Regions from separate parts of the Lysobacter sp. 5GHs7-4 genome, predicted to be linked through region 2. Evidence: riboswitches for the same ligand, from Rfam matches in the RefSeq annotation. Region 2 holds a riboswitch; each other region holds the start of a gene.
The links. Region 2 has a riboswitch for cobalamin ahead of metE (5-methyltetrahydropteroyltriglutamate--homocysteine S-methyltransferase). Riboswitches for the same ligand answer to the same signal wherever they lie in the genome.
Positions count from the first base shown of each region.

Region 1 (9,808 bases), 2.1 Mb from region 2:
AGCCCAGGGTCAGGTCGAAGCTGCCCGAGGCCAGCGCGAACGCCTGGGTCGCGATCAGGTCCACGCCCTGGGTCTTGGTGTCGACGGCGTTGGTGAAGTAGCGGCCGCCGCCGATGCCGGGATAGCCATTGGCCTGCAGGTAGTTGCGCACCGCGGTGCTGGTCAGGTTTTCCGACAGCAGGATGCGGTCGTCGACCTTGATGTGGTATGCGTCGACGGTGATGTACAGGCCGTCGCGCGGTTGCAGCACCAGGCCCAGGCTGTAGTTGGTGGACTCCTCGGCCTTCAGCGATTCCGAGCCCAGCGCGATCGCCGCCGGGTTGTCGACGCGGAAGGTGCCGATCTCGTAGGGCACGCCGCTGATGAAGTTGGTCGCGATCGACTGGAAGAACTGCTGCTGCAGCGACGGCGCACGGAAGCCGGTGGACGCGGTGGCGCGCAGCGCGACCTTGTCGGTGAAGGCGTAACGCGCCGACAGCTTGCCCGAGGTGGTGTCGCCGAAATCGCTGTAGCTCTCGAAGCGCGCGGCGATGCCGGCGGAGAACTTGTCGGTCAGGTCGGCCTCGACGTCGGCATAGAGCGAATAGCTGTGACGGTCGAAGTCGCCGGCATCGCTGGCGCGGAAGCCGGAGAACACCTGCGCGCCCGGAATGATCTGGCCGTTGGAGGCCGGCACGCCGCCGTTGGCGTAGGACAGCGGTTCGCCGGCGTGCTGGCTGAACTCCTCGCCGCGCCATTCCGCGCCCCAGGCGAAGGTCACTGGGTATTGCCAGCCGAAATCGACCGGACGCGCGAAGTCCAGGTTCAACACGTGCTGGGTGACTTCCAGCGCGCCGGCGTAGAACTGGGTCGGCGAGGTCGGGCCCAGGCTGCGGTTGAGCGTGTGCTCGATGTCGAAGCTCAGCTCGTTGTGGCCGTAGTTGTAGCTCAAATCGATCTGCGTGCCGCCCGCGGTTTCCGTGCGCAGGCCGACCACCGCGGCGCGGTCCTTGCTGATGTTGTGGATCTGCGGCAGGAAGCCGTTCGGATAGATCGACGGGATGTTGCGCGGGTCGGCGGCGAAGCGGAAATAGCCGTTGGAGAGCACGTCGCGCTTGCTGTAGCTGCCGAAGGAATAGAAGGTCAGATAATCGGCGACGTCGTACTCGCCGTTGTAGGACACCGCGCCCTGATCGATCTCGGGATCGCCGTAGCGCTGCTCGACCACGCCCTGGAACGGCCGCGCGCGATTGGTCTGATCCTGATGGCCGCCCTGCGCGGCCAGGTGCAGCTTGCCGTTCTCGCCCAGCTTGAAGCCGGCGTCGCCGGACAGTTGGTACTGCTCGCCGTCGCCGGCGCTGTACTGGCCGTAGCGCGCGGCCAGGCTGCCGCCGTGATCGCTGCCCTTGAGCACCACGTTGACCACACCGGCGATCGCGTCGGAGCCGTACTGCGCCGAGGCGCCGTCGCGCAGCACTTCCACGCGTTCGATCGAGGCGATCGGAATCGCGTTGAGGTCCACCGGCGAGGAGCCGCGGCCCTGGCTGCCGTTGAGGTTGATCAGGGCGGTGGTGTGGCGGCGTTTGCCGTTGACCAGCACCAGCACTTGGTCCGGCGCCAGGCCGCGCAGCTGCGCCGGACGCACCGCGTCGGTGCCGTCGGTGATCGCCGGGCGCGGAAAATTCAGCGAGGGCAGGGCGCGCGACAGCGCGGTGGCCAGTTCGACCGTGCCGGTGGCCTCCAGCGCCTCGGGCGTGATGATGTCGATCGGCGCGCTGGACTCGGCGACGGTGCGGTCGCTGACGCGGGTGCCGGTGACGATGACCTGGTCCAGGTTATGCGCCGAGGCGTCGGCGGGTGCGTCCTGGGCGTAGCCGGGAGCGGCGAGGGCGGCGAGCAGGGCGAGTGCGAGCGGACGACGGACGGCACGGAAAGCGACGGACATGGTGCGCGGCTCCTTGCGGCAGGGGGATTGGTAGCGATGTCATTTTGGTTTAACACGTTCATAACAATCGGGTCAAACGCAAAGACGCATGCAGAAATAGCCGTACGTCATGGTTTCGAACATTAGGTGTGCCATGGCGCATGCCAGCGGCATCCGCACCGCGAGCCGCAGGCCGCCGACGGGCGCCGCCCACCGCCCTCATGCCGATCCGTCATGCCGGTGCGCGGCCGCTGGGCTGCTACCATGCGCGGGCTTGAGGTGATTGCCGGCCCCGCCGGCGATTGAAACGGGAATCCGGTGCGCCGGTCGTCCGAGCGGAGAATCCTCCGTTTGGCGCGACGGCAAATCCGGAGCTGCCCCCGCAACGGTAAGTAAGACGAACGATCCGCAGCGAGCCACTGTGCGCAGGCATGGGAAGGCGCGGACCGGAGGGCTGGAGGCCCTCGCTTGCAAGCCCGGAGACCGGCCTGAGGCTGACCCGACACGCGGTGGGCGCTGTCATGGGGCTGCCTGCGTCCGCGCGTCGCCGCCTCGTCCTCTCCCCCTGCGTGTCTCCGACCCATCGTTGTCCGCGCGGGTAGGCGCGGGCCAGGAGCCATGCTTTGAATTTCCCCGTTTTCCCGCTTCGCCGCACCGCGCTGGCGACGGCGCTGCTGTCTGTCGCCGCCCCGCTGTGGGCCGCCGATGCCGCCACCGACCTGGACCAGGTCGTGGTCACCGCCACCCGCACCGCGCAGACCCAGGACGCGACCCTGGCCTCGGTCACCGTGATCGACCGCGAGGACATCGAACGGCTGCAGCCGCTCAACCTGCCCGACCTGCTGCGCGGCACGCCCGGCCTGTCGATGGCCAACAACGGCGGCCCCGGCAAGCAGACGTCCTTGTTCCTGCGCGGCACCGAATCCGACCACGTGCTGGTGCTGATCGACGGCATCAAGATCGGTTCGGCCACCAGCGGCGGCGCCTCGCTGCAGGACATACCGGTCGAGCAGATCGAGCGCATCGAGATCGTGCGCGGTCCGTTCTCCAGCCTCTACGGCTCCGAGGCGCTGGGCGGCGTGATCCAGATTTTCACCCGTCGTCCGCAGGGCGCGTTCGCGCCGCACGCCAGCGCCTCGATCGGCAGCTGGCAGACGCGCCGCGGCACGCTCGGCGTGGGCGGTAAAAGCGGCAACGGCTGGTACTCGATCAACGCCGCCAGCGAAGACACCGACGGCATCAACGCCTGCCGCGGCAAGCCCTCGCCGGGCGGCGCGGGCTGCTTCACCAACTCGCCCGACCGCGACGGCTACCGCAACCTGTCGCTGACCGCGCAAGGCGGTTACCGCTTCAGCGACGCTTGGGACGCCGAGGCGCGCGTGTTCCGCGCGCAAGGCCGCAACGAGTACGACGGCAGCACCAACAACCAGGCCGACACTGTGCAGCAGGTCGCAGGCGGCCGCCTGCGCTACGCGCCCAGCGAACGCGCGACGCTGACGCTCAACCTGGGCCGCAGCAGCGACCTCAGCGACACCTATCGCAACGGCGTCTACTCCAGCACCTTCAACACGCGCCGCAAGCTGGGCTCGCTGCAGGGCGATTTCGGCCTGGCCGGCGGTCTGCTCAGCCTGGGCTACGACTGGCAGCAGGACGAAATCGAGAGCAGCACGGTCTACGCGCGCGACCATCGCATCAACCGTGGGCTGTTCGGCCAATACCAGCGCGATTTCGGCGCCCATTCGCTGCAGGCCAGCCTGCGCCGCGACGACGACAGCCAGTTCGGCGGCCAGACCACCGGCAGCGCGCTGTGGGGCTGGAACCTCAGCGAACAGCTGCGCCTGACCGCCAGTTACGGCACCGCGTTCAAGGCCCCGACCTTCAACGAGCTGTACTTCCCCGGTTTCGGCAACGCCGCGCTCAAGCCGGAGGAATCGCGCAGCTTCGAACTCGGCCTGCGCGGCGAGCAGAGCTGGGGCGGCTGGTCGCTCAACGCCTACGAAACCCGCGTCGACGAATTGATCGCGTTCGACGCGTCGATCGGTCTGCCGGGCAACATCGATCGTGCGTTGATCCAGGGCGTCGAGGCATCGGTCGATACCACCTTGGCCGGCTGGGACCTGCGCGCCAGCGCGACCTGGCTGGATCCGCGCAACGACAGCCGCGGCGCCAGCCGCGACAAGATCCTGCCGCGTCGCGCGCGCGAAAGCGGACGCGTCGATGCCGATCGCCGGTTCGGCCGTTTCAGTCTCGGCGGCAGCGTCTACATCGCCGGCCAGCGCTACGACGATCTGGCCAACACCCGCCGCCTCGACGGCTACGCCACCAGCGATCTGCGCCTGGGCTTCCGCTTCAACGATGCCTGGAGCCTGCAGCTGGCGGCCAACAACGTGTTCAACCAGCGCTACGAGACCGCGAGCTACTACAACCAGCCCGGCCGCAACTACCTGCTGACCCTGCGTTACCGCGCGGCGAACTGATCGCCGCGTTCCCGCCACCGACCCGTCCACGAGGCCGCCGATGAATCCGCCCAGCCGACCCGTCTACTACAGCCTGTTCACCGCGCTCGCCGCGATGATGGTCGCCACCCGCTTCCATCACTTCGGCGACGCGCTGCATCTGCCCGATGCGTCGATGGCGGTGTTCTTCCTCGGCGGCCTGTGGCTGCGCAAGCACCTGGGTTTCGTCGCCTATCTGGTCATGGCGGTGGCGATCGACTGGATCGCGATCCAGGCCCAGGGCAAGAGCTTCTTCGAGCACTACTGCGTGACCCCGTCGTACGCCTTCCTGCTGCTGGCGTACGCGGCCCTGTGGTACGGCGGGCGTTGGTACGCGCCGCGTCTGCGGGCCACGCCGCGCGCATGGTTCGGCGCGCTGGGCGTGGGCCTGGCGGCGGCGACGGTGTCGTTCTTGATTTCCAACGGTGCCTTCTACTGGCTGGGCGGGCGCTACGAAGACCCTCATCTGAGCCAGTACCTGGCCCGCGTGTGGCAGTGGGGCCCGCTGTTCGTGCGCACCACCCTGAGCTACATCGCCGTGGGCCTGATCGCCTACGCCTTGATCGCGCGCGTCGCCTCGACGCGCGTCGCCCCGAACGCCGCGCAAGCCTGAAGGACGCCGACCATGACCGCTACCGTCTCTCCCTCCCTGCCGCTGCAATCGCCGCGCCTGCAGATCGTCGTCGGCGTCGCGCTGGCCGCGCTGATGATCGCCACGCGCGGCCAGCACTTCGCCACCATCGACCGCCTGCCCAGCGCGTCGTGGGCGATCTTCTTCCTCGCCGGCGCGCTGCTGCGTCCGATGTGGATGCTGCCGCTGCTGTTCGTGTTGGCCTCGTTGTTGGACATCGTCAGCTTGGCTTCGGGCACGATCGGCGACTGGTGCCTGTCGCCCGCGTACTGGGCGCTGGCGCCGGCCTATGCGGGCTTGTGGTTGGCCGGCCATTTCTATGCGCGCATCCACCAGGATCGCTGGGCGACGCTGCCGCGTCTGGCGGCGGTGCTGGCGGTCGCGGCCTTGCTGACCTACGTGTTTTCCGGCGGCGGCTTCTATTTCTTCTCCGGACGTTATCCGGACCCGACCCTGACCGGCTTCGCGGCACGCATCGCCCAGTACTATCCGCGTAACCTGGGCACGCTGGCCGGCTACGTCGGCGTCGCGTTCGCGCTGCTGGCGGGGGCGCGCGCGCTGACCGCGGTCCGCGCCGCCCAGCAAGGAGCCCGCGCATGAACGATACGGTCCCGTCGCAGGAAGCGCGCCATCGCGAGCGCATGCAGCGCAAGAAGGAACTGGTGGACCGCAAGATCGCGCGCGCCACCATCGAGCGCGGCGTGCTGGTGGTGAACACCGGCAACGGCAAGGGCAAGAGTTCTTCCGGTTTCGGCATGCTCGCCCGCTCGCTGGGGCACGGCTTCCGCTGCGGCGTGGTGCAGTTCATCAAGGGCAGCTTCTCGACCGGCGAGGAGGCGTTCTTCCGCCGCTTCGAGGGCGACCAGCTCGCGTATCACGTGATGGGCGAGGGCTTCACCTGGGAAACCCAGGACAAGGCGCGCGACATCGCCGCCGCGCAGGCGGCCTGGGCCAAGGCCGCGGCGATGCTGGCCGATGCGTCCTGCGATTTCGTCTTGCTGGACGAGCTCAACATCGCGCTCGCGCACCGCTACGTCGAACTGGACGCGGTGCTGGCCGCGGTGGCCGCGCGCCCGCCGTTGCAGCACGTGGTCATCACCGGCCGCGGCGCGCCCGACCGCCTGATCGAGGCCGCCGACACGGTGACCGAGATGCGGGTGGTGAAGCATGCGTTCCAGGCCGGCATCAAGGCGCAGAAGGGTGTGGAGCTGTGAGGCCGTGAGCGGCGCGCTTCGCCATTGCCCGGCGCTGCTGGTATCGGCGCCGGCCTCGGGCCAGGGCAAGACCAGTGTGACCGCCGCGCTGGCGCGCTGGCATGCGCGCCAGGGGCGGCGGGTGCGGGTGTTCAAGACCGGGCCGGACTTTCTCGATCCGATGGTGCACGAGCGCGCCAGCGGCGCGCCGGCCTATCAGCTCGATCTGTGGATGTGCGGCGAGGACGAGGTACGCGCGCGCCTGTACGAGGCCGCGGGCGAGGCCGACCTGATCCTCATCGAAGGCGTGATGGGCCTGTACGACGGCCAGCCCTCCAGCGCCGATCTGGCGCTGACGCTGGGTGTGCCGGTGCTGACGGTCATCGACGGATCCGCGATGGCGCAGACCTTCGGCGCGCTGGCGCTGGGCCTGGCGCGTTATCGCGAAGGTCTGCAGGTCTACGGCGTGGCGGCCAACCGCATCGGCAGCGCCTATCACGCGCAATTGCTGCGCGAGAGCCTGCCGGCCCCGCTGCAGTGGCTGGGCGCGCTGCCGCGCGATCCGACGCTGGCCTTGCCGGAGCGGCATCTGGGGTTGGTGGCGGCGGGCGAACTCGGCGATCTGGACGCGCGCCTGGATGCGCTGGCCGACGCCTGGGCCACGCACGCCGACGCCGCGCTGCCGGCGCCGGTCGCGTTCGCACCGGTCGCGCGCGCGGCGACGGCGAACTTGCCGCGCGGGCATCGCATCGCGATCGCGCGCGATGCCGCGTTCTGTTTCCTGTATCCGGCCAATCTGGATCTGTTGCGGCGCGCCGGTGCGGAGCTGCGCTACTTCTCGCCCTTGGCTGGCGATTCCTTACCCGATTGCGACGCGGTGTGGCTGCCCGGCGGCTATCCGGAACTGCACCTGCAGGCGCTGTCGCGCAACGAGCCTTTGCGCGATGCGCTGCGTGCGCATCGCGACGCCGGCAAGCCTTTGCTGGCCGAATGCGGCGGCCTGCTGTACTTGCTGGACGCGCTGGCCGACAAGGACGGCACGCGCGCGGACATGGCGGGCCTGCTAGCCGGCAGCGCTGCGTTGCAACCTCGACTGTCCGGCCTGGGCATGCAGTCGGTGGAACTGCCCGAAGGCGAATTGCGCGGGCACACCTTCCATTACGCACGCGCCGAGATCCGGGCCGAGCCGATCGCGCAGGCGCGCAATCCCAACGGCGGACCCAGCCGCGAGGCGGTGTATCGCGATCGCCGCATGACCGCGAGCTTCGTCCACTTCTATTTCCCGTCGAATCCGTCGGCGGCCTTGCGCCTGCTGCAGGCATGAGCGTCGTCGCCGCCGTCGCCGCGATGTGGGCCGCGTTCGTTCTGGATCGCCTGCTGGGCGAGCCGCGGCGCGCGCACCCGCTGGTCGGTTTCGGCCGCTACGCGCAGGCGATCGAGCGGCGTTGGCACTGCGACGACCGCGCGCGCGGCGTGGCGGCGTGGATGCTGGCGGTGCTGCCGCTCACGTTGCTCGCCGCCGCCGTGCAGTGGGCGGCCTGGCGCTGTTCGCCCTGGCTGGCCGCGAGCTATGCGGCGGGCGTCCTGTATCTGTGCGTCGGCCTGCGCAGCCTGGGCGAGCATGCCGAGCCGGTGGCCCGCGCCTTGCGCGCGCACGACCTGGACGCCGCGCGTGCCGCGGTCGGGCGCATCGTCAGCCGCGATACTCAGGCGCTGGACGCTGAGCGCGTGGCGGCGGCCGCGACCGAATCGGTGCTGGAGAACGGCAACGACGCGGTGTTCGGCGCCTTGTTCTGGTTCGCCTTGCTCGGCCCGGCGGGCGCGGTGCTGTACCGGCTGGCCAACACCTTGGACGCGATGTGGGGCTATCGCACGCCGCGTTACCAGCGCTACGGCTGGGCGGCCGCGCGCATCGACGACGTGCTCAATTATCTGCCGGCGCGGCTGACCGCGCTGACCTATGCCGTGCTCGGCAATGCCGCCGCGGCGCTGCGCTGCTGGCGCCGACAGGCGCCGGCATGGGACAGCCCCAACGCCGGCCCGGTGATGGCCGCGGGCGCCGGCGCGCTGCGCGTGCGCCTGGGCGGCGCGGCGCCGTATCACGGCGTGTGGGAGCCGCGTCCTTGGCTGGGCGAGGGTGCCGCGCCGGATGCCGACGCCATCGTGCGTGCGCAGTCGCTGGTCCGGCGCGGCGTGTGGCTGTGGCTGACAGCATTCACCCTGGTCGCGATGGTGGTGATTTATGTTCGATTCGACTGAACGCGCACGCGCGTCGCGACTGGGATTCGCCGGAGCGCGCTCGCATGCTTGAGCACGGCGGTCGCCTGCTGCGTGCGGCGCAACGCTACGGCATCGCGCCGGCCGACTGGCTGGACCTGTCGACCGGCATCAATCCCGAATCCTGGCCGCTGCCGTCGATACCCGCGCGCGCCTGGCACCGCCTGCCCGAGGACGACGACGGTCTGCATGCGGCGGCGCGCGACTATTACGGCGCGCCCGATCTGCTCGCCGTCGCCGGTTCGCAGGCCGCGATCCAGGCCTTGCCTGGCTTGCGCGCGCCTTCGCGCGTGGGCGTGTTGGCGCCCGGCTATGCCGAGCATGCGCATGCCTGGCGTCAGGCCGGTCACGCGGTCGAGTTGCGCGCGTCGTCGGATTTGTTGGCGCAGGCAGAGCGCTACGACGTCGTGGTGCTGATTCATCCCAACAATCCGGGCGGCGAACGTTACGAGCACGCCGTGTTGCTCGACCTGCACGCGCGGCTCGCCGCACGCGGCGGCTGGCTGCTGATCGACGAGGCTTTCATGGACGCGACGCCGGACGCCAGCCTCTGCGCCGAGACCGCGCGCCCCGGCCTGATCGTGCTGCGTTCGGTCGGCAAGTTCTTCGGCCTGGCCGGCGCGCGCGCGGGTTTCGTCTGCGCCGAACCGGTTTTGTTGGGCACGCTGCGCGAGCGCCTGGGGCCGTGGACCTTGAGCGGGCCGACGCGACACGCGGTACGACTGGCCCTGGCCGATCGCGACTGGCAGGCGCGCACGCGCACGCGACTGCGCGCGCAAGGCGAACGTCTGGCGGCCCTGCTCGGCGCGCACGGACGCACGCCCACCGCGGGCTGCGCCTTTTTCCAGTGGCATCGCTGCGACGATGCACCCGCCTTGCACAAGGCATTGGCGCGGCGCGGCATCCTCACCCGCCTGTTCGACGCGCCGGCCAGCGTGCGTTTCGGCTTGCCCGGCGACGATGCGGCCTATGCGCGCCTGGATGCGGCGTTGGCCGAAATCGGCAGCGAACGGAGCCCGGCATGAGCGCGCGCGTGCTGATGGTGCAGGGCTGCACCTCCGATGCCGGCAAGAGCGCTCTGGTCACCGCGCTGTGCCGCTGGCTGCGTCGGCACGGCGTGCGCGTCGCGCCGTTCAAGCCGCAGAACATGGCCCTGAACTCGGCCGTCACCGCCGACGGCGGCGAGATCGGCCGGGCCCAGGCGGTGCAGGCGCAGGCGGCCGGGCTGGCGCCGCACACCGATTTCAATCCGGTGCTGCTCAAACCCAACAGCGACACCGGCGCGCAGGTGATCCTGCACGGCCGCGCC
Region 1 is NZ_CP089924.1:1,295,615-1,305,422, forward strand. It holds gene LVB77_RS05585 (TonB-dependent receptor) at 1-1,924, opposite strand, end outside; cobalamin riboswitch at 2,164-2,410, shown strand; gene btuB (TonB-dependent vitamin B12 receptor) at 2,563-4,380, shown strand; gene LVB77_RS05595 (hypothetical protein) at 4,421-5,011, shown strand; gene LVB77_RS05600 (hypothetical protein) at 5,024-5,629, shown strand; gene cobO (cob(I)yrinic acid a,c-diamide adenosyltransferase) at 5,626-6,243, shown strand; gene LVB77_RS05610 (cobyrinate a,c-diamide synthase) at 6,248-7,546, shown strand; gene cbiB (adenosylcobinamide-phosphate synthase CbiB) at 7,543-8,481, shown strand; gene cobD (threonine-phosphate decarboxylase CobD) at 8,526-9,524, shown strand; gene LVB77_RS05625 (cobyric acid synthase) at 9,521-9,808, shown strand, end outside.
Region 1: another riboswitch for cobalamin. It lies ahead of btuB (TonB-dependent vitamin B12 receptor); the one in region 2 lies ahead of metE (5-methyltetrahydropteroyltriglutamate--homocysteine S-methyltransferase).

Region 2 (9,808 bases):
AGCGCGGCCAGGTGGGTGCCGCCCCGGCGCAACTGGGCTTCGGCCTCGGGACGCCAAGTCTGCACGTATTCGGCGTCGACCGTCGCCTTGGCGGGATAAAAACCCGGCTGCGTCGCGATCCGGCACGAGGCTTCCGCCCAGCCGGCCGAATCCGGCGGCAAGGCCGGCTGCGACAGTTCCACCGTCAGCGGCAAGGCCTTGAGGCGTCGCAGCCAAGCGTCCTCGTCCAGGCCGGCGGCGTTGAGCATGCCGCTGTCCCACAGCTGGTGGACGTTGCTGCCGCGGCCGTCGAACTGGATCTGCACGTCGTTGCCGCCCTTGTCGTGGGCGTAGCCGGCGTGCAGCGGCTGGTGCGCGTCGCCGACGAAGTGGACGACGAACTTCAAAGCCTGCAGGCGTTGCTCGCGCGGAAGATCGCGGTTAGCCAGGATCCGCGTCTGGTCGTCGATCGCCGCGACCACGCAGGCGCCGTTGGGGCAGTCGCGTTCGGGCCGATAGACGCAGCCGTCCTCGCCGAGGTTGACGTAATGCCACTTGGCGCTGGTCCGGCCCAGGTCGGGATCGTGGGCGCGCAGCTCGTCGGCCCAGTTGGCGATGCCGGCCAGGCTGGGGTCGGGCTCGCCGACCAGCAGCGCGTCGATGTCGCGGCGCACGGCCGGGTCGAGTTCGTCCCAGGCCAGCAAAGCGACCAGACGATGGCCCAACGTGCCCCAGGCCAGGGCATCGATCGGCAGCAGCAACAGCAGGGCGAGGGAGAGGGCGCGCATCATCCCGTCACTTTACCGGAGCCGGCGCCGTCGCCGGCCGCCGATCGGCGGTGGCGACGGTGCCGCGTGTGTCGGTTCGCCGTTGCCGGCGTGGCCGGCCGCGGACTCAGAAGCGGTAGACGTAGGCGACGCCGTAGGCGAGCGGGTCGATCTGCGCGGTGCCGATCTTGACGCCGTTGACCTCGACGTCGGTGTCGATGTCCATCCAGCGCACGTCGACGCGGATCGCGCCGCTTTCGCCGATCATGAAATCTACGCCGGCATGCGCGGCCGGGCCCCAGGAGTCCTTGAGCTTGATCGTGGTGCCTTCGAGCGCGCCGCTGGTCTTCTCGCTGAAGAACAGGGTGTAGTTGATGCCCGCGCCGACGAACGGCGAGACCATGCCGCGGCTGTTGAAGTGGTATTGCAGGGTCACCGTCGGCGGCAGCTGCTTGGTGGTGGCGACGCGGCCGACGTCGACGATGTCGATGTCGTGCTCGAACGGGATCGAGGCCAGTACCTCGATGCCCAGGTCGTTGCGGATGAAATACTCGAACGTCACCGTCGGCTGCGCGTTCTCGCTGATGTCCAGATCGAAGTCGCCGTCCAGCACGCTGCCGTTGTCCGAGGTGGGCTTGACCTGATGGGCCCCGACCCCGACGCTCCAGGTGCCGGCCGACTGGGCCAGGACGGGCTGCGACAGGCAAGCCAGGGCGAGGGCGGCGAGCGCGCCACCGTAAGTACGCTTGTTCATTCCTTGAATCCCCTGTTGGATCGAGCTGGTTTGAGCGGTGCTCGGCGTGATCCGGCTTGGATCGCCATACACTCTATGTGTGCCGAATCCTGCCCGTCCTTGACAGGCGTTGCAATATCGCCGGCGGCCAGGGGGCCCCCGCGGGCCAGGGGCTGGCGGGCTCCCAGGGCCCCGCCGGGCGGTTCCAGGCCGGGGCCGGAGGCGGCGTTTGCTAGAATGGCGGTTTCCCATCCCAGCCGCGTGTGCGGGCCCAGGAGTTTGCAGAAATGGCGATCAAGGTAGGCATCAACGGTTTCGGCCGCATCGGACGCAACGTGCTGCGCTCGGCGGTGCAGAATTTCGGCGGCGAGATCGAGATCGTCGCGATCAACGACCTGCTGGAGCCGGACTACCTGGCCTATATGCTCCAGTACGACTCCGTGCACGGCCGCTTCAAGGGCGACATCGCGGTCGAGGGCAACACCCTGATCGTCAACGGTCAGAAGATCCGCCTGACCCAGGAGCGCGACCCGGCCAACCTCAAGTGGGACGAGGTCGGCGCGGAGGTCGTGATCGAATCGACCGGCCTGTTCCTGGACAAGGCCACCGCGCAGAAGCACCTGGACGCGGGCGCCAAGAAGGTCGTGCTGTCGGCGCCGTCCAAGGACGACACGCCGATGTTCGTCTTCGGCGTCAACGACAAGACCTACAAGGGCGAGGCCATCATCTCCAACGCCTCGTGCACCACCAACTGCCTGGCTCCGCTGGCCAAGGTGCTGAACGACAAGTGGGGCATCAAGCGCGGCCTGATGACCACCGTGCACGCCGCCACCGCCACCCAGAAGACCGTCGACGGCCCGTCCAACAAGGACTGGCGCGGCGGCCGCGGCATCCTCGAGAACATCATTCCGTCCAGCACCGGCGCGGCCAAGGCGGTCGGCGTGGTGATCCCGGAGCTCAACAAGAAGCTCACCGGCATGTCGTTCCGCGTACCGACCTCGGACGTGTCGGTGGTCGATCTGACCGTCGAGCTCAACAAGGACGCGACCTACGCCGAGATCTGCGCGGAAATGAAGGCGCAGAGCGAAGGCGCGCTCAAGGGCATCCTGGGCTACACCGAGGACAAGGTGGTCGCCACCGATTTCCGCGGCGACACCCGCACCTCGATCTTCGACGCCGACGCCGGCATCGCCCTGGACGGCACCTTCGTCAAGCTGGTGAGCTGGTACGACAACGAGTGGGGCTACTCCAACAAGTGCCTGGAAATGGTCAAGGTGGTCGCGGGCAAGTAAGCCGCGACGATCGCAGCGGTACCAGAAAGCCCCGCGTTCGCGGGGCTTTTTTTTGGGGGGGCTGCACGGTCGGAGCAAGTCCCCCGACTGCCTTCTTCAAAGGGAAGCAAGTGCGAATTCGCCCCCTTTGAAAAAGGGGGCTGCGCGCCGCGTGTCTGTGAGGTCTGTACTCGCTTGAGCGCGCGGGGGATTTGCTTTTGCTCGCGCGGGTCGAGCAAATCCCCCCTAGCCCCCTTTTTCAAAGGGGGGAACCAAGCGGAAATTCGCGCTGCGTCTGCGAAGCCTGATTTCACTTGAGCGCGCGGGGGATTCGCTCCACCCGCGCGCGACTTACTCAACGGGCTACGCCGTAGCCGCCACCGACTCCCGCAGACCCTCCGCGGCCTGCACCATCGCCCGTAGCGCCGTGCGCACTTCCGGCCAGCCGCGGGTCTTGAGGCCGCAGTCCGGATTCACCCACAGCTGCGCCGGCGTCAGCACGTCCAGCGCCTTGTCCAGCAGCCCGCGCATCTCGTCCACGCTGGGCACGCGCGGCGAGTGGATGTCGTAGACGCCGGGACCAATGCCGTTGGGGTAGCGGTAGCGCACGAACGCGTCCAGCAACTCCATGCGCGAGCGCGAGGTCTCGATCGAGATCACGTCGGCGTCCAGCGCGGCCACCGCCTCGATGATGTCGTTGAACTCGGCGTAGCACATGTGGGTATGGATCTGGGTCGCGTCGCCGACGCCGCTGGCGGCCAGACGGAAGGCTTCGCCGGCCCAGGCCAGGTAGGCGGGCCAATCGGCGCGGCGCAACGGCAGGCCTTCGCGCAATGCCGGCTCGTCGATCTGGATCACCGCGATGCCGGCCGCCTCCAGATCCAGCACCTCCTCGCGCAGGGCCAGAGCGATCTGGCGGCAGGTGTCGGCGCGCGGCTGGTCGTCGCGCACGAACGACCACTGCAGGATCGTGACCGGACCGGTCAGCATGCCCTTGACCGGGCGCGCGGTCAGCGACTGCGCATAGCGCGCCCAGTCCACCGTCATGGCGCGCGGGCGGGCGACATCGCCGTACAGCACCGGCGGCTTCACGCAGCGCGAGCCGTAGCTTTGCACCCAGCCGTGGGCGGTGAAGGCGAAGCCGGCCAGTTGCTCGCCGAAGTACTCGACCATGTCGTTGCGCTCGAACTCGCCGTGCACCAGCACGTCCAGGCCCAGCGCCTCCTGCTCGCGCAGGCAGTGTTCGGTTTCGCGTTCCAGAAAGGCGCGGTAGCCGGCGTCGTCCAGGCGCCCGGCCTTGTGCTCGGCACGGGCCTGTCGCACCTGCGCGGTCTGCGGGAAGGAGCCGATGGTGGTGGTGGGGAAATCGGGCAGCGCCAGACGCTGCGCCTGCAGCGGCGCGCGCTGCGCATAAGCCGAATCGCGCTGCGTCATCGACGGCGTCACCGCGGCCAGCCTGGCGCGCACCTGCGCATCGCGCAGCAGCGGCGAGGCCAGCCGCGCGGCGCGCGCGCTGGTCGCGGCCGCCAATGCGTCGGCGGCGCGGTCGTCGTCGCTGAGGGTGTCGGCGAGCAGGCGCAGCTCCTCGATCTTCTGCCGTGCGTAAGCCATCCACGCCTGCAGCGGCGGCGGCAGCTTGCGCTCCAGGCTCAAATCGATCGGCACGTGCAGCAGCGAGCACGACGGCGCCAGCCAGCGCGCGCGCGTGCCCGCGCGGCGCGCCAGGCTGAGCGCGGCATCGAGGTCGGCGCGCCAGATGTTGCGGCCGTCGACCACGCCCAGGCTCAGCGCGCGATCCTCCGGCAGCTTCGGCAACAGCGCTTCGAGTTGACCGGGTGCACGCACCAGATCCAGGTGCAGTGCCTGCACCGGCAGCGACGCAGCCAGATCGGCGTTGTCGCCCAGGCCGCCGAAGTAGTTGGCGAGCAGCCGCGCGGGCGCATCCGCACCGGCGAGCGCGTCATAGGCGCGGCGATAGGCGGCGCGGTCGGCGTCGTCGAGGTCCAGCGTCAGGCAGGGCTCGTCCAGCTGCACCCATTGCGCGCCTGCAATCTTCAAGCGTGCGAGCAGTTCGGCATAGGCGGGCAGCAACGCGTCCAGCAGTTCGCGCGGATCGCCGCCATCGCTGCGTTTGCCCAGCTTGAGCAGCGACACCGGTCCCAGCAGCACCGGTCGCGCCTGCAGGCCCAGCGCCTGCGCCTCGGCCAGTTCCGCCAGCGGCTTGTCGCCGCGCAGGACGAAGCGCTGGCCGCGCTCGAACTGCGGCACCAGGTAGTGGTAGTTGGTGTCGAACCACTTGGTCATTTCCAGCGCACGCAGGTCGTGGCACGCATCCTGCAGGCCGCGTGCGAGCGCGAAATAGCCGGCCAGCGGGTCGGCGTCCAGGGTTTCGCGGTAGGGCGCGGGCACCGCGTCGAACAGCAGTGCGGTGTCGAGCACGTGATCGTAGAGCGAGAAGTCGTTGCAAGGTACGACGTCGGCGCCGGCGTCGCGCGCCAGTCGCCAGTGCCGCGCACGCAGCGCGCGCGCGGTGTCGTGCAGGTCGGTGGCCGCGGTCTCGCCTTTCCAGAACGATTCCAGGGCCTGCTTGAGCTCGCGCCGCGCGCCGATGCGCGGGAAGCCGAGGTGGGTGACGCTGATCATGATGTCTCCTGCGATGCGTAAGGGCATGAGCAGGGCAACGAAGGAGGACGGGTACGCGCGCACGACCGCGCGTCGCGGATGCGACGACGCCGGAACGCGACCTGCCTTCGACCTTCGCCCCCGCGGGCGAACCGGTCCCGCGGACGCGGCGAGGGCAGGCGGCCACGGCCGCATGCACGCGCCGGCCTGCGGGGCCGGAGTCGTACGGAGGGCGAACCCTCCGGTCAGGGCAGGTCTTCGGGCTTGGGGCATGGCGCGATGAGACGCCGCCTACTGTCCGTCGCTTCCCGGATTCGCACCCAGTGCCTGACGGAGGTCGTTCCCTATACCGCTGCGGGGCAGCTCCGGAATTGGACGAGTCCGTACCGGATTCCCTCTAACCGCCGCCGGCGCGAACCGGTAGCGATTTGTTGCATCGCTTTATCTTTATGAAGCGATGTTCACCATGACGGCTGCCAAATTACGCCTCGCGGCGCTGCGCGTCAATCGACGCCTGTGCGTTCAGGCCGCCACGGAATCCAGCGCGGGCACCGGCGTCGGCACGCCGTCGCGATCGAGCGCGATCATGGTGAAGCGCCCGCGCGTGGCCAGCTGCGATTCGCCGCTGAGCAGGTCTTCGCTGTGCATCTCCACCTCGACCTGCATCGAGGTGCGGCCCACCGCGACCACGCGCGCGATCAGCTCCACCAGCGCGCCCTTGGGCACGGCGGTGTGGAAGTCGATCTGTTCCGAGCGCGCGGTCACAACGGTGCGCCGCGCGTAACGGGAGGCGGCGACGAACGCGGCCTTGTCCATCCACGCCAGCGCCTGGCCACCGAACAGGGTGCCCAGGTGGTTGGTGTGGTCGGGGAAGACGATTTCGATGATGCGGGCTTCGGTCATGGGGTGTCTTGGAGGGGGCTACGTTGTTGATCCGATTGCCGCGAATAATCCCTTCTCCCGCTTGCGGCGCCCGAAGGGTGCGCAAGGCTGAGAGGGGTTAGGGTGAGGAGAGCTTTTGTTTTCAGGAGTGGAGCAGGAGCAAAGGCATTCGCGCCTTTGGCGCTGATCCCCTCACCCTAACCCCTCTCAGCCTTGCGATGCGCCGCCGTCAAAACGCCTCGTCGAACGCCACCTCGCCCTGCACGCCGACCTGATAGGCCGAGACGCGGCGCTCGAAGAAGTTGGTCACTTCCTGCACGTCCTGCAGGTCCATGAAGCCGAACGGGTTGGTCGCGCCGAAATGCTTGGGCATGCCGAGCTGGGCCATGCGCTGGTCGGCGCAGTACTCCAGGTACTGGCGCATGTCCCTGAGCGACAGGCCGACCACGCCGCCGGACAGCACGTCCTGGGCGAACTGCAGTTCGCAGTCCACCGCATCCTCGAACATCTTGACCACCTGCGCGCGCAGGTCGGCGTCGAACAGGTCGGGCTCTTCCTCGCGCGCGGTGCGGATGACCTCGAACGCGAACGCCATGTGGCAGCTCTCGTCGCGGAACACCCAGTTGGTGCCCGAGGCCAGGCCGTTGAGCAGGCCGCGCGAGCGCAGGTAATAGACGTAGGCGAAGGCGGCGAAGAAGAACAGGCCCTCGATGCAGCCGGCGAAGCAGATCAGGTTGAGCAGGAACTGGCGGCGCTGCTCGCGGGTCTCGATGCGCTTGAGGCCCTGCACCGAGTCGATCCAGCGGAAGCAGAACTCGGCCTTTGCGCGGATCGAAGGAATGTTCTCGACCGCGTCGAAGGCCTTGGCGCGCTCGTTCGGGTCCGGCAGGTAGGTGTCCAGCAGGGTCAGGTAGAACTGCACGTGCAGCGCTTCCTCGTACAGCTGGCGCGACAGGTACATGCGCGCTTCCGGCGCGTTGATGTGCTGGTACAGGTTCAGCACCAGGTTGTTGGACACGATGCTGTCGCCGGTGGCGAAGAACGCGACCAGGCGCTCGATCAGATGGCGCTCGGCCGGGCCGAACTTGTGCTTGAGGTCGTTGACGTCCTGCGAGAAATCGACCTCCTCGACGGTCCAGGTGTTGCGGATCGCGTCGCGGTACATCTCGTAGAACTGCGGATAACGCATCGGCCGCAGGGTGAGGTCGAAACCGGGGTCGAGCAGACGGGGTGCGGCGAGGGACATGGCATTTCTCTTTGCCCTTCTCCCTTGGGAGAAGGTGGCCCGCAGGGCCGGATGAGGGTTCGGGATGAGGCTGGGCGGCGCGCTCGCGCCGGACCCTCACCCCAACCCCTCTCCCAGCGGGAGAGGGGCTAAAGCGAAGCGGTTTACTGACAGGCCTCGCAGGACTCCGGATTCTCCAGCGAGCAAGCGATCGCTTCGTCCTGCGTGTACTCGGGCTTCGGCGTTGCCGCCACCGGCGCGCTCACCGTGCTCTTGGCGATCTTGGTGGCCGGACGCGAGCGCAGGTAGTAGGTGGTCTTCAGGCCCTTCTTCCATGCGTACATGTACATCGAGCTGAGCTGGCCGATGTTCGGGCTTTCGATGAACAGGTTCAGCGACTGGCTCTGATCGATGTAGGCGCCGCGTTCGGCGGCCATGTCGATCAGCGAGCGCATCGGCAGTTCCCAGGCGGTGCGGTAGATCTGGCGCAGCGATTCGGGCACCTCGTGCACCGACTGGATCGAGCCTTCGGCCATCTTGATGCGGTCGCGCATCTCCGCCGTCCACAGGCCGAGTTTCTTGAGCTCCTCGACCAGGTAGCGGTTGACCACCAGGAAGTCGCCCGACAGCGTCTCGCGCTTGAACAGGTTGGACACCTGCGGCTCGATGCATTCGTAGCAGCCGGCGATCGAGGCGATGGTGGCGGTGGGCGCGATCGCGATCAGCAGCGAGTTGCGCAGGCCGTGTTCGGCGATGCGCTTGCGCAGGGTTTCCCAGCGCTCGGGCTGCGACGGGGTCACGCCCCAGGCCTCGAACTGCAGTTCGCCGACGCTGGCGCGGGTGTCCTCGAACGACGGGTGGCGGCCGTGCTCCATCGCCAGTTCGTTCGACGCCGACAGGGCGTGGAAATAGATGGCCTCGGCGATCTCCTGCGCCAGCTTGCGCGCGGCCTCGGAATCGAAGGCCAGGCGCAGTTTGAAGAACACGTCCTGCAGGCCCATCGTGCCCAGGCCGACCGGCCGCCATTTCAGATTGGCGCGGCGCGCGGTTTCGATCGGGTAGAAGTTGAGGTCGATCACGCGGTCTAGCTGGCGCACGGCCAGGCGCACGGTCTCGGCCAGCTTGTCGAAATCGAACGCGCCCTTGCCGTCCTCAAACAGCTCGACGTGGTGCGACAGGTTGATCGAGCCCAGGTTGCACACCGCGGTCTCGTCCTGCGAGGTGACCTCGAGGATCTCGGTGCACAGGTTGGACAGGTGGATGACGTTGCCGTCGCGCAGGGTCTGGTTGGAGGCGCGGTTGGACTTGTCCTTGAAGTTCATCCAGCCGTTGCCGGTCTGCGCCAGCGTGCGCATCATGCGGCCGTAAATGTCGCGCGCCTTGACCTTCTTGGTCGCCAGGCCGGCGGCCTCGGCGGCGTGGTAGGCGCGGTCGAAGGCCTCGCCCCACAGGTCGGTCAGCTGCGGCACCTTGTGCGGGTCGAACAGCGACCATTCGGCGTCGGCCTCGACGCGGCGCATGAATTCGTCGGGAATCCAGTTGGCCAGGTTGAGGTTGTGGGTGCGGCGCGCTTCGTCGCCGGTGTTGTCGCGCAGTTCCAGGAACTCCTCGACGTCGGCGTGCCACGGTTCCAGGTACACGCAGGCCGCGCCCTTGCGCTTGCCGCCCTGGTTGACCGCGGCGACCGAGGCGTCGAGCGTCTTCAGCCACGGCACGATGCCGTTGCTCAGGCCGTTGGTGGAACGGATCAGCGAGCCGCGCGAACGGATGCGGGTGTAGCTCAGGCCGATGCCGCCGCTGAATTTGCTGAGCTTGGCCACGTCCATGTAGCGCTTGTAGATGGCTTCCAGCGAGTCCTCGGGCGAATCCAGCAGGAAGCAGCTCGACAGCTGCTCGTGGGTGGTGCCGGCGTTGAACAGGGTCGGCGAGGAGGGGATGTAGTCCAGCTGGGCCATGCGCCGGTACAGCGCCAGCGCGTCGCCGACGTCCTCGCTGAGCGCGCAGGCGATGCGCAGGAAGAACTGCTGCGGGGTTTCGATCACGGTGCGCGCGGTCGGATGGCGCAGCAGGTAGCGGTCGTACAGCGTGCGCAGGCCGAAGTAGTCGAAGCGCGCGTCCAGGCTGCGGTCGATGGCGTCGTTGAGCTTGCGCGCGTTGGCCTGCACGAAGCCGAGCAGACGGTCGTTGATCAGGCCCAGCTCGTGGCCGCGCACCACCGACTGCGAGAACGCGTGGATCTCGATGCCGGCGACTTCCTTCTCGATCACGTTGCTGAGCAGGCGCGCGGCGAGGCGGCCGTACTCGGGCTCCTCGGCGGTGAGCAGGGCGG
Region 2 is NZ_CP089924.1:3,952,224-3,962,031, reverse strand. It holds gene LVB77_RS17885 (S1/P1 nuclease) at 1-767, opposite strand, end outside; gene LVB77_RS17880 (OmpW family outer membrane protein) at 874-1,500, opposite strand; gene gap (type I glyceraldehyde-3-phosphate dehydrogenase) at 1,767-2,771, shown strand; gene metE (5-methyltetrahydropteroyltriglutamate--homocysteine S-methyltransferase) at 3,114-5,393, opposite strand; cobalamin riboswitch at 5,604-5,809, opposite strand; gene LVB77_RS17865 (acyl-CoA thioesterase) at 5,895-6,275, opposite strand; gene LVB77_RS17860 (ribonucleotide-diphosphate reductase subunit beta) at 6,484-7,500, opposite strand; gene LVB77_RS17855 (ribonucleoside-diphosphate reductase subunit alpha) at 7,644-9,808, opposite strand, start outside.

Region 3 (9,808 bases), 1.8 Mb from region 2:
GACGAAGTCGTTGACGTAGACCGGCGCCAGCATCAGCTGGATCGAGCTGTAGATGTCGTTCACCGACAGGCCCATGGCCTGCGCCTGCACGCGGTCGACGTCGAGCTTGAGCTGCGGCGAATCTTCCTGCGTGTTCGGACGCACGCCGGTCAGCGCCTTGTTCTCGCCGGCCTTGCCCAACAGGATATTGCGCGCCTCGGCCAGGGCCTCGCGGCCCTTGCCGCCGCGGTCCTGCAGGTACATGTCGAAGCCGCCGAACGAACCCAGGCCGCTCACGGTGGGCAGGTTGATCACGAAGATCTGCGCGTCGCGGATGCCGGCCAAGGTGCCGTAGGTGGTCTGGATGAAGGTACTCGCGTCGACCTTGCGCTCGCCCCAGGGCTTCAGGCGAATGAAGGCCATGCCCATGTTCTCGCCCTGACCGACGAAGCTGAAGCCGGCCACTTCCATCATGCCGTCGTAGCCCTCCTGCTTCTCCAGGGCCTTGCGCATGTCGTCGAACACGGCCTGGGTGCGGCGCATGGTCGCGCCCGGCGGCAGCTGCACCAGCGCCAGCGCGTAACCCTGGTCCTCTTCGGGCAGGAAGCTGCCCGGCAGGCGGGTGAACAGGAAACCGCACAACACCGCCAGCGCCACGAACACCGCCATCCAGCGCGGCGCGTGCTTGACCGCGCTGCCGATGTGGCCGACGTAGGTGTTGGCGACCTTGTTGTAGACCGTGTTGAAGGCGCGGAAGACGAAGTTGGACTTATGGTGCTCGGTCGGCTTGAGCATGCTCGCGCACAGCGCCGGGGTGAAACCCAGCGCGAGGAACGCGGAGAACGCCATCGCCATGGCGATGGTGATCGCGAACTGTTTGTAGATCTCGCCGGCCGAACCGCCCTGGAACGCGCTGGGGATGAACACCGCCGCCAGCACCACGGTGATTGCCACCACCGCGCCGCTGATCTGGCTCATCGCCTTGATCGTGGCCTGGCGGGCGTTCAAGCCCTCCTCGGTCATGATGCGTTCGACGTTCTCGATCACCACGATCGCGTCGTCCACCACGATGCCGATCGCCAGCACCATGCCGAACAGGCTGAGCTGGTTGATGGTGAACCCGAGGATGTACATGCCCAGGAACGTGCCCATCAGCGCGATCGGGATGACCAGGGTCGGGATCAGGGTGGCGCGGAAGTTCTGCAGGAAGATCAGCATCACCAGGAACACCAGCACGATCGCCTCGAGCAGGGTCTTGACGACCTCCTCCACCGAGATGCGCACGAAGGTCGAGGTGTCGTAGGGCGAGAACCACTTCACGCCCTGCGGGAAGCTGGTCTGCAGCTCGTCCATGCGCTTGCGCACCGCCTCGGCCACGCCCAGGGCGTTGGCGCCGGGGCTGAGCAGCACGGCGAAGGCGCCGGTCGGGGCGCCGTTCCAGCGCGCTTCGAAGCCGTAGGACTGCGAACCGATCTTGATCCGGGCCACGTCCTTCAAGCGCACCGTAGTGCCGTCGGCGTTGGCGCGCAGGATGATGTTGCCGAACTCCTCGGGCGTGCTGAAGCGACCCTCGGCGGAGACCGTGGCGGTGTAGGCCTGCTCCTGCGGCGAGGGCTCGGCGCCGATCGAACCGGCCGCGAACTGCACGTTCTGGCCGCGCACCGCGCTCAGCACCTGGGTCGCCGACAGACCGTAGCCCTGCAGCTGCTCGGGGTTGAGCCAGATGTTCATGGCGTATTCGCTGCCGAACTGCTGGGTGCTGCCCACGCCGGGCACGCGCGCGATCTGGTCGAGCACGCGCGAACCGATCATGTCGCTGAGCGCGTTGGTGTCCACGCCCGGATTTTCCGAACGCAGCGCCACCACCATCAGGAAGTTCGAATTCGACTTGGCCACCACCACGCCCTGCCGGGTCACTTCTTCCGGCAGTCGCGGCGTCGCCAGGGCGACCTTGTTCTGCACCTGCACCTGGGCGATATCAGGATCGGTGCCGGGCGCGAAGGTCAGGGTGATCGAGGAGCCGCCCGAGGCGCTGGACGAGGAGCTGAAGTAATCGAGGTTGTCGATACCGGTCAGCTGCTGCTCGATCACCTGGGTGACCGCGCCTTCGGCGGTTTCGGCGCTGGCGCCGGGGTAGCTGGCCGAGATGCCCACCTGCGGCGGGGCGATGTTGGGATAGGACTCGACGCCGAGGTTGAAGATCGCGAGCACGCCGCCGAGCGTGATCAGGATCGCGATGACCCAGGCGAACACCGGGTGATTGATGAAGAATCTGGACATGGCGGTCGCTCAGTCCTTGGCGGCGGGCGCCGCGCCTGCGGCAGGCTGGTCCTTCTTGCCCTCGGGCTGCCAGGGCGTGGCCTTGGCCGCCTCGCCCGGCACCGCGCGCTGGATGCCGGAGACCACCACCTGGTCGCCCGCGGCCAGGCCGTTGCTGATCACCCAGTTGCCGCCCTGGCTGCGGTCGGCGGTCACGCCCTTGCGCGCGACCTTGCCGTCGGCGCCCACCACCAGCATGTAGGAGCCGCCGGCGTCGCGCTGCAGCGCCGCCTGCGGCACCAGGAACGCATTGGCCTGGTTGCCCAGCGTGGCCTTCAGGGTCACGTAGGTGCCGGGCAGCAGGGTCTTGTCGGGGTTGGGCACGCGTGCGCGCAGCGCGATCGCGCCGGTGGCCGGATCGACCACGTCGCCGGAGAAATCCATCGTGCCCGGGCGCTGGTAGACGGTGCCGTCGGGCAGCACCACCTGCACCTGGGTCTCGCCCTGCGCCTGTCCGCCCTGGGCGCGGCGGATCTGTTCCAGTTCCGACACGCTGAGCGAGAAGTTCACGTACAGCTGGTCGATCTGATCGACCGTGGTCAGCAGCGTCGGCGTGCCCTGCCCGACCAGCGCGCCCTCGGTGACCTGCTGCTTGCCGGCGCGGCCGTTGATCGGCGAACGCACGGTGGCGTAACCCAGGTTGATGCGCGAATTGGCCAGCGCCGCCTCGGCCTGCTTCACCGCCGCCGAACCGCTGCGTTCGGCGGCCAGCGCGTTGTCCAGGTCGGAGCGCGAGATGAACTTCTCCGGCGCCAGGCGGCGCGCGCGGTCGGCGGCGGCCTTGGCGTTGGCGTAGTTGGCTTGCGCCGAGGCCAGCGAGGCCTGGGCCTGGCCGACTTCGGCCTGCATCTGCGCCGGATCGATTTCGAACAGCACCTGGCCCTCGCGCACGTCGCTGCCTTCGGCGTAGACGCGGCGCTGCAGCACGCCCGGCACGCGCGCGCGCACGTCGGCGCTGCGATACGCGGCCAGGCGGCCGACCAGATCCTTCTGCAGCGGCACGCTCGCCGGCTGCACCTTGATCACGCCCAACTCCGGCGGGGGCGGCACGCCGCCGGCTTGTTCTTCGCCACCGCCGCAAGCAGTGAGGGCAAGGGCCAGTGCGAAGGCCAGGGCCGCCGAACGCGGGATCATGATCATGGGTAAGACTCCGGTTCCATCGTTGTCTAGAGCGCGAGCGCTCGGTTGATCGTGCAAGTTCCTACGAAAAGTCTAACAGTCCGCCCGCCGCCCCCCCCCCCACAAAGTCACGGGAGCCGGGCGCTTACGGCACCTGCAGCCGGGGCGAAAAACGCAGCGGATCGGGTTGAGGCGCATACGGCAGCCGGCCCCAGCACGGCACGCGCAGGCGGTCTTGCAACAAACGGAAATTGTCGTCGCGGCGGTCCATATGAGGGTCCATCTCATTGGCGATCCAGCCGATCAGAGGCAGCCCCTCGGCCTCGATCGCGCGCGCAGTCAGGCGCGCGTGGTTGATGCAGCCTAGCCGCAATCCGACCACCAACACCACCTGCGCCTCCAGCGCGCGCGCCAGCTCGGCCTGGTCCAGGCCAGCCGACAGCGGCGCGGCCCAGCCGCCCACGCCCTCCACCACCACCGCGTCGGCCTGCGCGGCCAGGCGCCGGTACGCGCTCAGCAGCACCGGCAGGGCGATCTCGACGCCGTCGTCGGCGGCCGCCAGCTCCGGCGCCAGCGGCGCGCGCAGGGCGTAGGGGTTGATGTCGGCGTAGTCCGGCACGGGCGCGCTGGCGGCCTGCAGCAGCAAGGCATCTTCGTTGCGCAGGCCCTGCGGCGTGACCTCGCAGCCGCTGGCGACGGGCTTCATGCCGACCGCGCGCAGGCCCTGCGCGCGCAGCGCGTGCAGCAACGTGGCGCTGGCCACCGACTTGCCGATGCCGGTGTCGGTGCCGGTGACGAAATAGCTGCGTGCGCTCAAGCGGCGGCTCCGCCGGTCTGGCGTGCCGACCATGCGCGGCCGCGCCGGATCGCGTAGGCCGGCATCGCCGCGCCCAGCGCCATGTACACCCACACCGGCAGCGCCGCGACCAGGCGCGGCGGGCTTTCGCCGAAGGACAAGGCCAGCAGGCTCAGCAGCAGGCTCACCACCGCGCTGCCGGTCAGGATCCAGTGCAGGCCGATCTCGGTGCGGGTTTCGTAGCGCTCGCCCTCGCTCAAGCCCAAGCGCTCGGCGTGGCGCAGCGCGTGGCGGTTGAGTTCGCACACGATCCACGACAGCAGGCCGAAGCCGGTGGCGTAGACCATGAAGGCGGTCTGCAGGTCGGCGTTCCAATGCGCGGGGTCGATGCCCAGTTCGCTCTTGACCCAGCCGCCGGTGAACATCGACATCGCGCTGGATACCACCATGCGCAGCGGATAGACGTAGATCATCACCACCAGCACCAGCGCCAGGCTGAGCACGATCGAACGGCCGTCGTCGAGACCGTAGCGGCGGCTCCAGCGGTTGTGCGCGCCCCAGAACAGCGCGATCAGCACGAAGCAGAACACGAAGGTCGGCACCCGCCGCAAGGCCTCGCGCAGTTCGGCGACGGTGTCGGGCAATTCGTTGAACAGGATCACCAGCATCGTCAGCGAGAACGCGAACGCGGCGTCGACGAAGCTTTCCAGCCGCGTGACCTGATGGCCGCGTTCGCGGAAGGCGGGCAAGGTCGGGCCAGGCTCGGTCATCGGCATCCTCGGCGGCGGACTTCGGGGGGCGGTATCCGGCCATGGTAATGCCCGGGCGTGCCGCTGCTACACTCGCGGTATGTTCGCCGCCAACCCTCTGTCCGGCAGCAAGCCGGAACAATACGACCTGCTCCTGGCCCAGGCGCGCGCCCTGATCGAGGGCGAGCGCGACCGTGTCGCCAACGCGGCCAATCTGTCGGCGCTGGTCTATCACGCCCTGCCGGACCTCAACTGGGTCGGCTTCTACTTCTACGACGGCCGCGAGCTGGTGGTCGGCCCCTTCCAGGGCCTGCCGGCCTGCATCCGCATCCCGCTGGACAAGGGCGTGTGCGGCGCCGCGGCCTCGACCGGGCAGACCCAGCGCATCGCCGACGTGCACCGCTTCCCGGGGCACATCGCCTGCGATTCGGCATCGAACTCCGAGCTGGTGGTGCCTTTGTCCTTGAACGGCGAACTGATCGGCGTGTTCGACCTGGACAGCCCCAAGCTGGAGCGCTTCGATGCCGACGACCAGCGCGGCCTGGAAGCGATCGCGCAGGCCTTCGTGGAGTCGCTGCGATGAGCGCGGCCAAGCTGCGCAACATCGGCCCCAAGAGCGCGGCCTGGCTGCGCCAGGTCGGCCTGCGCTCGCACGAGGACATCGCCGCGATCGGCACGGTCGAGGCTTTCATGCGCGTCAAGCGCGCCGGCTTCAAGCCCACCCTCAACCTGCTCTATGCGATCGAGGGCGCGCTGCTGGACTGCCATTGGCAGGAGATTCCGGACCAGCGCCGCAACGAACTCATCGCCGCCGCCGAAGCCGCCACCGCCCTGCTGCCGGCACCGCGCAACCGCCCGGCCGCCGCGCCGGTGCGCACCACGGTGCTGACCGAGGACACGGTGGCGATGCCGCCGTCCTACGACGACGGGTTCGACGACGAGCCGGCGGGCGAGGGGCGCGACGAGGCGGAAGAGCGGGAGTAAGGCGGCCTCGTTTTTGCGCTGGGACCGGGCGCTATTGCGCTGCGGCGCGCAGCATTGATGCGGTTCGCCCTTGGCTCACCACATCCCACGGGCTCGGTTGCCTTGGCTTTTCCCTTCTCGCTCGGGAGAAGGTGGCGCGTAGCGCCGGATGAGGGTCCGAGATCGAGTTGGAGGCACTCGCTCGCGCCGAACCCTCATCCCAACCCTTCTCCCAAGGGAGCAGGGCTCAGGACACCGACAGTGGCGGCAGAGGGTGGCCCGAAGGACCGGATGAGGGCTGCTTTTTGGCCCCAGCCCCCCAATGCCGTAGACTGCGCGCGCTTCGAGGTGACCCCCGGCATCCGCCGTCAGGGTTGAAACGGGAAGCCGGTGACGTCCCAGCGCTGGTACAGCGCGATCGGGCCAGCCCGGCACTGCCCCCGCAACGGTAAGCGAGACGACCGCGGCAACCGCCACTGTGCTGAGCACGGGAAGGCGCCGCGGGCGGGGCTACGGCCCCGGCTCGCGAGTCCGGAGACCGGCCCCGACGCGCGACTGGTTGCGATGCGGAGGGCGTCGCGGCGGCGACGTCGGCGTGTCCCACGCCCGCTCGCGGCCCCTGCCCCTCTCCTCGCAACTCCCTGGATCGACGGCGCGGCAAGACCGCCGCGCCCCTGGAGTTTGCTCATGCGTGTTCCCAAGCTGTCCCTGGCCATCGCCGCCGCCCTCGCCCTGCCCGCCCTGGCCCAGGCCCAGCCCCATGACGACGCCACCGACCTGGACGACGTCGTGGTCACCGCCACCCGCACCGCGATCAGCGCCAACGACGCGCTGTCGCCGGTGGAAGTGATCACCCACGAGGACATCGCGCGCAGCCAGGCGCGCTCGCTGCCCGACCTGCTGCGCGGCCGCGCCGGCATTTCGATCGGCAACCAGGGCGGCCTGGGCAAGCTGACCACGCTGTCGCTGCGCGGCAGCGAGACCGACCACGTGCTGGTGCTGGTCGACGGCATCCGCATGGGCTCGGCGACCTCCGGCCTGGCCTCGTTCCAGGACCTGCCGATGGCGCTGATCGACCGCGTCGAAATCGTGCGCGGCCCGCGTTCCAGCCTGTACGGCGCCGACGCCATCGGCGGCGTGATCCAGATCTTCACCCGCCGCGACCGCGACGCGGTCGCCCCGCGCGGCAGCGTCACCGTCGGCAGCCATGGCGGCCGCGAGGCGAGCGCCGGCATCGGCGGCCGCATCGGCCGCGGCTGGTTCGGCGCCGACGCCGCCTACCAGCGCACCGACGGCATCAACGCCTGCAACGGTTCCAGCACCCTGTTCGCCGGCTGCTTCACCGAAGAGCCCGACCGCGACGGTTACCGCAACCGCTCGCTGTCGCTGCGCGGCGGTTTCGACGCCACCGACACGCTGAGCTTCGAAGGCCACGCGCTGCGCGCCGAGGGCGCGAACGAATACGACGGCAGCTTCGTCAACTATTCCGAGATCGTGCAGCAGGTGATCGGTGCCAAGGCGACCTGGCGCCCTTCCGAAACGGTGAGCCTGCAGGTCAGCGCCGGCCGCAACCGCGACGAGTCCGACAACTTCCTCGGCAACGTCGCCAACGGCTATTTCGTCACCAACCGCGACAGCTTGACCGCGCAGACCGATTTCGGCATCGGCGAGGGCCAACTGTTGAGCGTCGGCTTCGACTGGCTGCGCGACCACGCCGACAGCGACACCGCCTACGACAAGAACGAGCGCGACAACCGCGCCGGTTTCGTCCAGTACCAGGGGCGCTTCGGGGCGCAGTCGCTCGAGGCCAGCCTGCGCCGCGACGACAACGACCAGTTCGGCGGCCACACCACCGGCAGCATCGCCTGGGGCCTGGGCTTCGCCGAGCATTGGCGCGTGACCGCCGGCTACGGCACCGCGTTCAAGGCGCCGACCTTCAACGAGCTGTACTACCCCTTCTTCGGCAACCCCGCGCTGCGTCCGGAAGAATCCAAGACCTGGGAACTGGGCCTGGCCTACCGCGGCGAGCGCTTCAATGCGCGCATCGACGGGTTCAGCACCCAGGTCGACGACCTGATCGCCTACGACGCGTCGATCTTCCTGCCCAACAACATCGAGCGCGCACGCGTGCGCGGCGCCGAGATCGGCATCGACACCACCGTCGCCGAGTGGACCGTGGCCGCCAGCGCCAGCTTCCTCGACAGCGAGAACCGCGTCGGCTTCTTCGCCGGCAACGACCTGCCGCGCCGCGCCAAGCGCAGCGCGCGCGTGGACATCGACCGCGCCTTCGGCGACTTCCGCTTCGGCCTCACCGCGGTCGCCTCCGGCGCGCGCTACGACGACGTCGCCAACAGCCGCACCGTCGCCGGCTACGGCACGCTGGACCTGCGCGCCGAATACGCGTTCACGCCGTCGTGGTCGCTGCAGGCGCGCGTGGCCAACGTGTTCGACCGCGATTACGAAACCATCTCGTTCTACAACCAGCCCGGCCGCGAGTGGTTCCTGACCTTGCGCTACACGCCGGCGCGCTGAACCTGCCATCGATGCGTCACCCGAAAAGCCCGGCCAATGCCGGGCTTTTCTTTGCATGAGCCGATGCCGCACGACCGCTAGGCGGCGCACCGGATGAAACTCAGGGCTCGACGATCACCGCGCGCCGCAGATAGGCCTGCGCCGCGTCGCGGTCGCGTGCGACCTCCTCGCCCAGCCATTGCCGGAAATGCGCGATCTTGCGGCTGTGCTGACGTGCGCTGGGATAAGTGAGCCAGAACGCGCGCCCGTCGCCGGCGACGAAATCGTGCGCGGGCACCAGGCGGCCGGCGTCGAGTTCGTTGCGGAACAGGATCGGCGAACCGATCGCGATGCCGTGGCCGGCGACCGCCGCTGCCACGTCCAGGTGCTCGGCCGACAGATGCGTGCCGAAGCCGCCGGGCGGTGCCGCCTCGGCATGGCCCTGCGCGCGATACCACAGCGCCCACCAATCCGGCCGCCCCAGCAAGGGCACCGACAAGGGCCGGCGCGGATCGCCGAGTTCGGCCGCAGCCGCGCGCAACGCGGGCGCGCACAAGGGCATGAAGATGGCCGGGAACAGCTCCACCGCCTGCAACCCGGGCCAGCGGCCGTGGCCGTTGCGGATCGCCAGGTCGTAGCGGCCGACGCCCAGGTCCTGCGCGTCCACCGACAAGTCCAGTTCCAACGCGATCTGCGCATGGCGCGCGCGGAAGCGCCCCAGTTTGGGCGTAAGCCAGCTGGTGCCCAGCGTCGGCAGGGTGGTCAGCGACAGCCGCGACTCGTCGATATCGACCGCGCGGATGAAGCTAGCGCGCAAGGCGGCGAACGCGGCGATGGCCTCGCGCGCGACCAGTTCGCCCGACTCGGTCAGTTCGACCCGGTGCGGATGGCGCCGGAACAGGGCCACGCCGATCTGCTCCTCGAGCCGGCGTACGTGATAGCTGACCGAGGCCGCCGTGGTGTCCAGCTCCTGCGCGGCCTTGGCGAAGCTGCCCAGGCGGGCCGCCGATTCGAAGGCCCGGATCGCGGACAGGGAGGGGAATCGATGCGGCTGGACCATAAGTAGGACTTAGCCTGCCGCCGCGAATTCGGGTCGTCAACCGCGCCCGTCGCGGCCCATCCTGACCGCCTCCACCCTCGCCCATCGGCACACGGACTGCGCATGCCCCTCCTCCCCGATTCGCCCCAGTCCGCTCCCTCCAGCGCAGCCGACGACGCACTCGGCCCCCGTTCGCCCGCGCGCCGCCGCTTCGTCGGCCTGGGCCTGGCCGGCGCCGCCGCGCTGGCACTGCCCGCCTGGAGCCTGGCCACATCCGCGGCGCCGGCCGCCGCCGGCCTGGGCCCGCACAGCGACGACTGGCGCTGGCTGGTC
Region 3 is NZ_CP089924.1:1,061,685-1,071,492, reverse strand. It holds gene LVB77_RS04610 (multidrug efflux RND transporter permease subunit) at 1-2,259, opposite strand, end outside; gene LVB77_RS04605 (efflux RND transporter periplasmic adaptor subunit) at 2,269-3,438, opposite strand; gene bioD (dethiobiotin synthase) at 3,563-4,234, opposite strand; gene LVB77_RS04595 (DUF1211 domain-containing protein) at 4,231-4,983, opposite strand; gene LVB77_RS04590 (GAF domain-containing protein) at 5,063-5,545, shown strand; gene LVB77_RS21325 (TfoX/Sxy family protein) at 5,542-5,946, shown strand; cobalamin riboswitch at 6,255-6,487, shown strand; gene btuB (TonB-dependent vitamin B12 receptor) at 6,613-8,457, shown strand; gene LVB77_RS04575 (LysR substrate-binding domain-containing protein) at 8,558-9,496, opposite strand; gene LVB77_RS04570 (hypothetical protein) at 9,599-9,808, shown strand, end outside.
Region 3: another riboswitch for cobalamin. It lies ahead of btuB (TonB-dependent vitamin B12 receptor); the one in region 2 lies ahead of metE (5-methyltetrahydropteroyltriglutamate--homocysteine S-methyltransferase).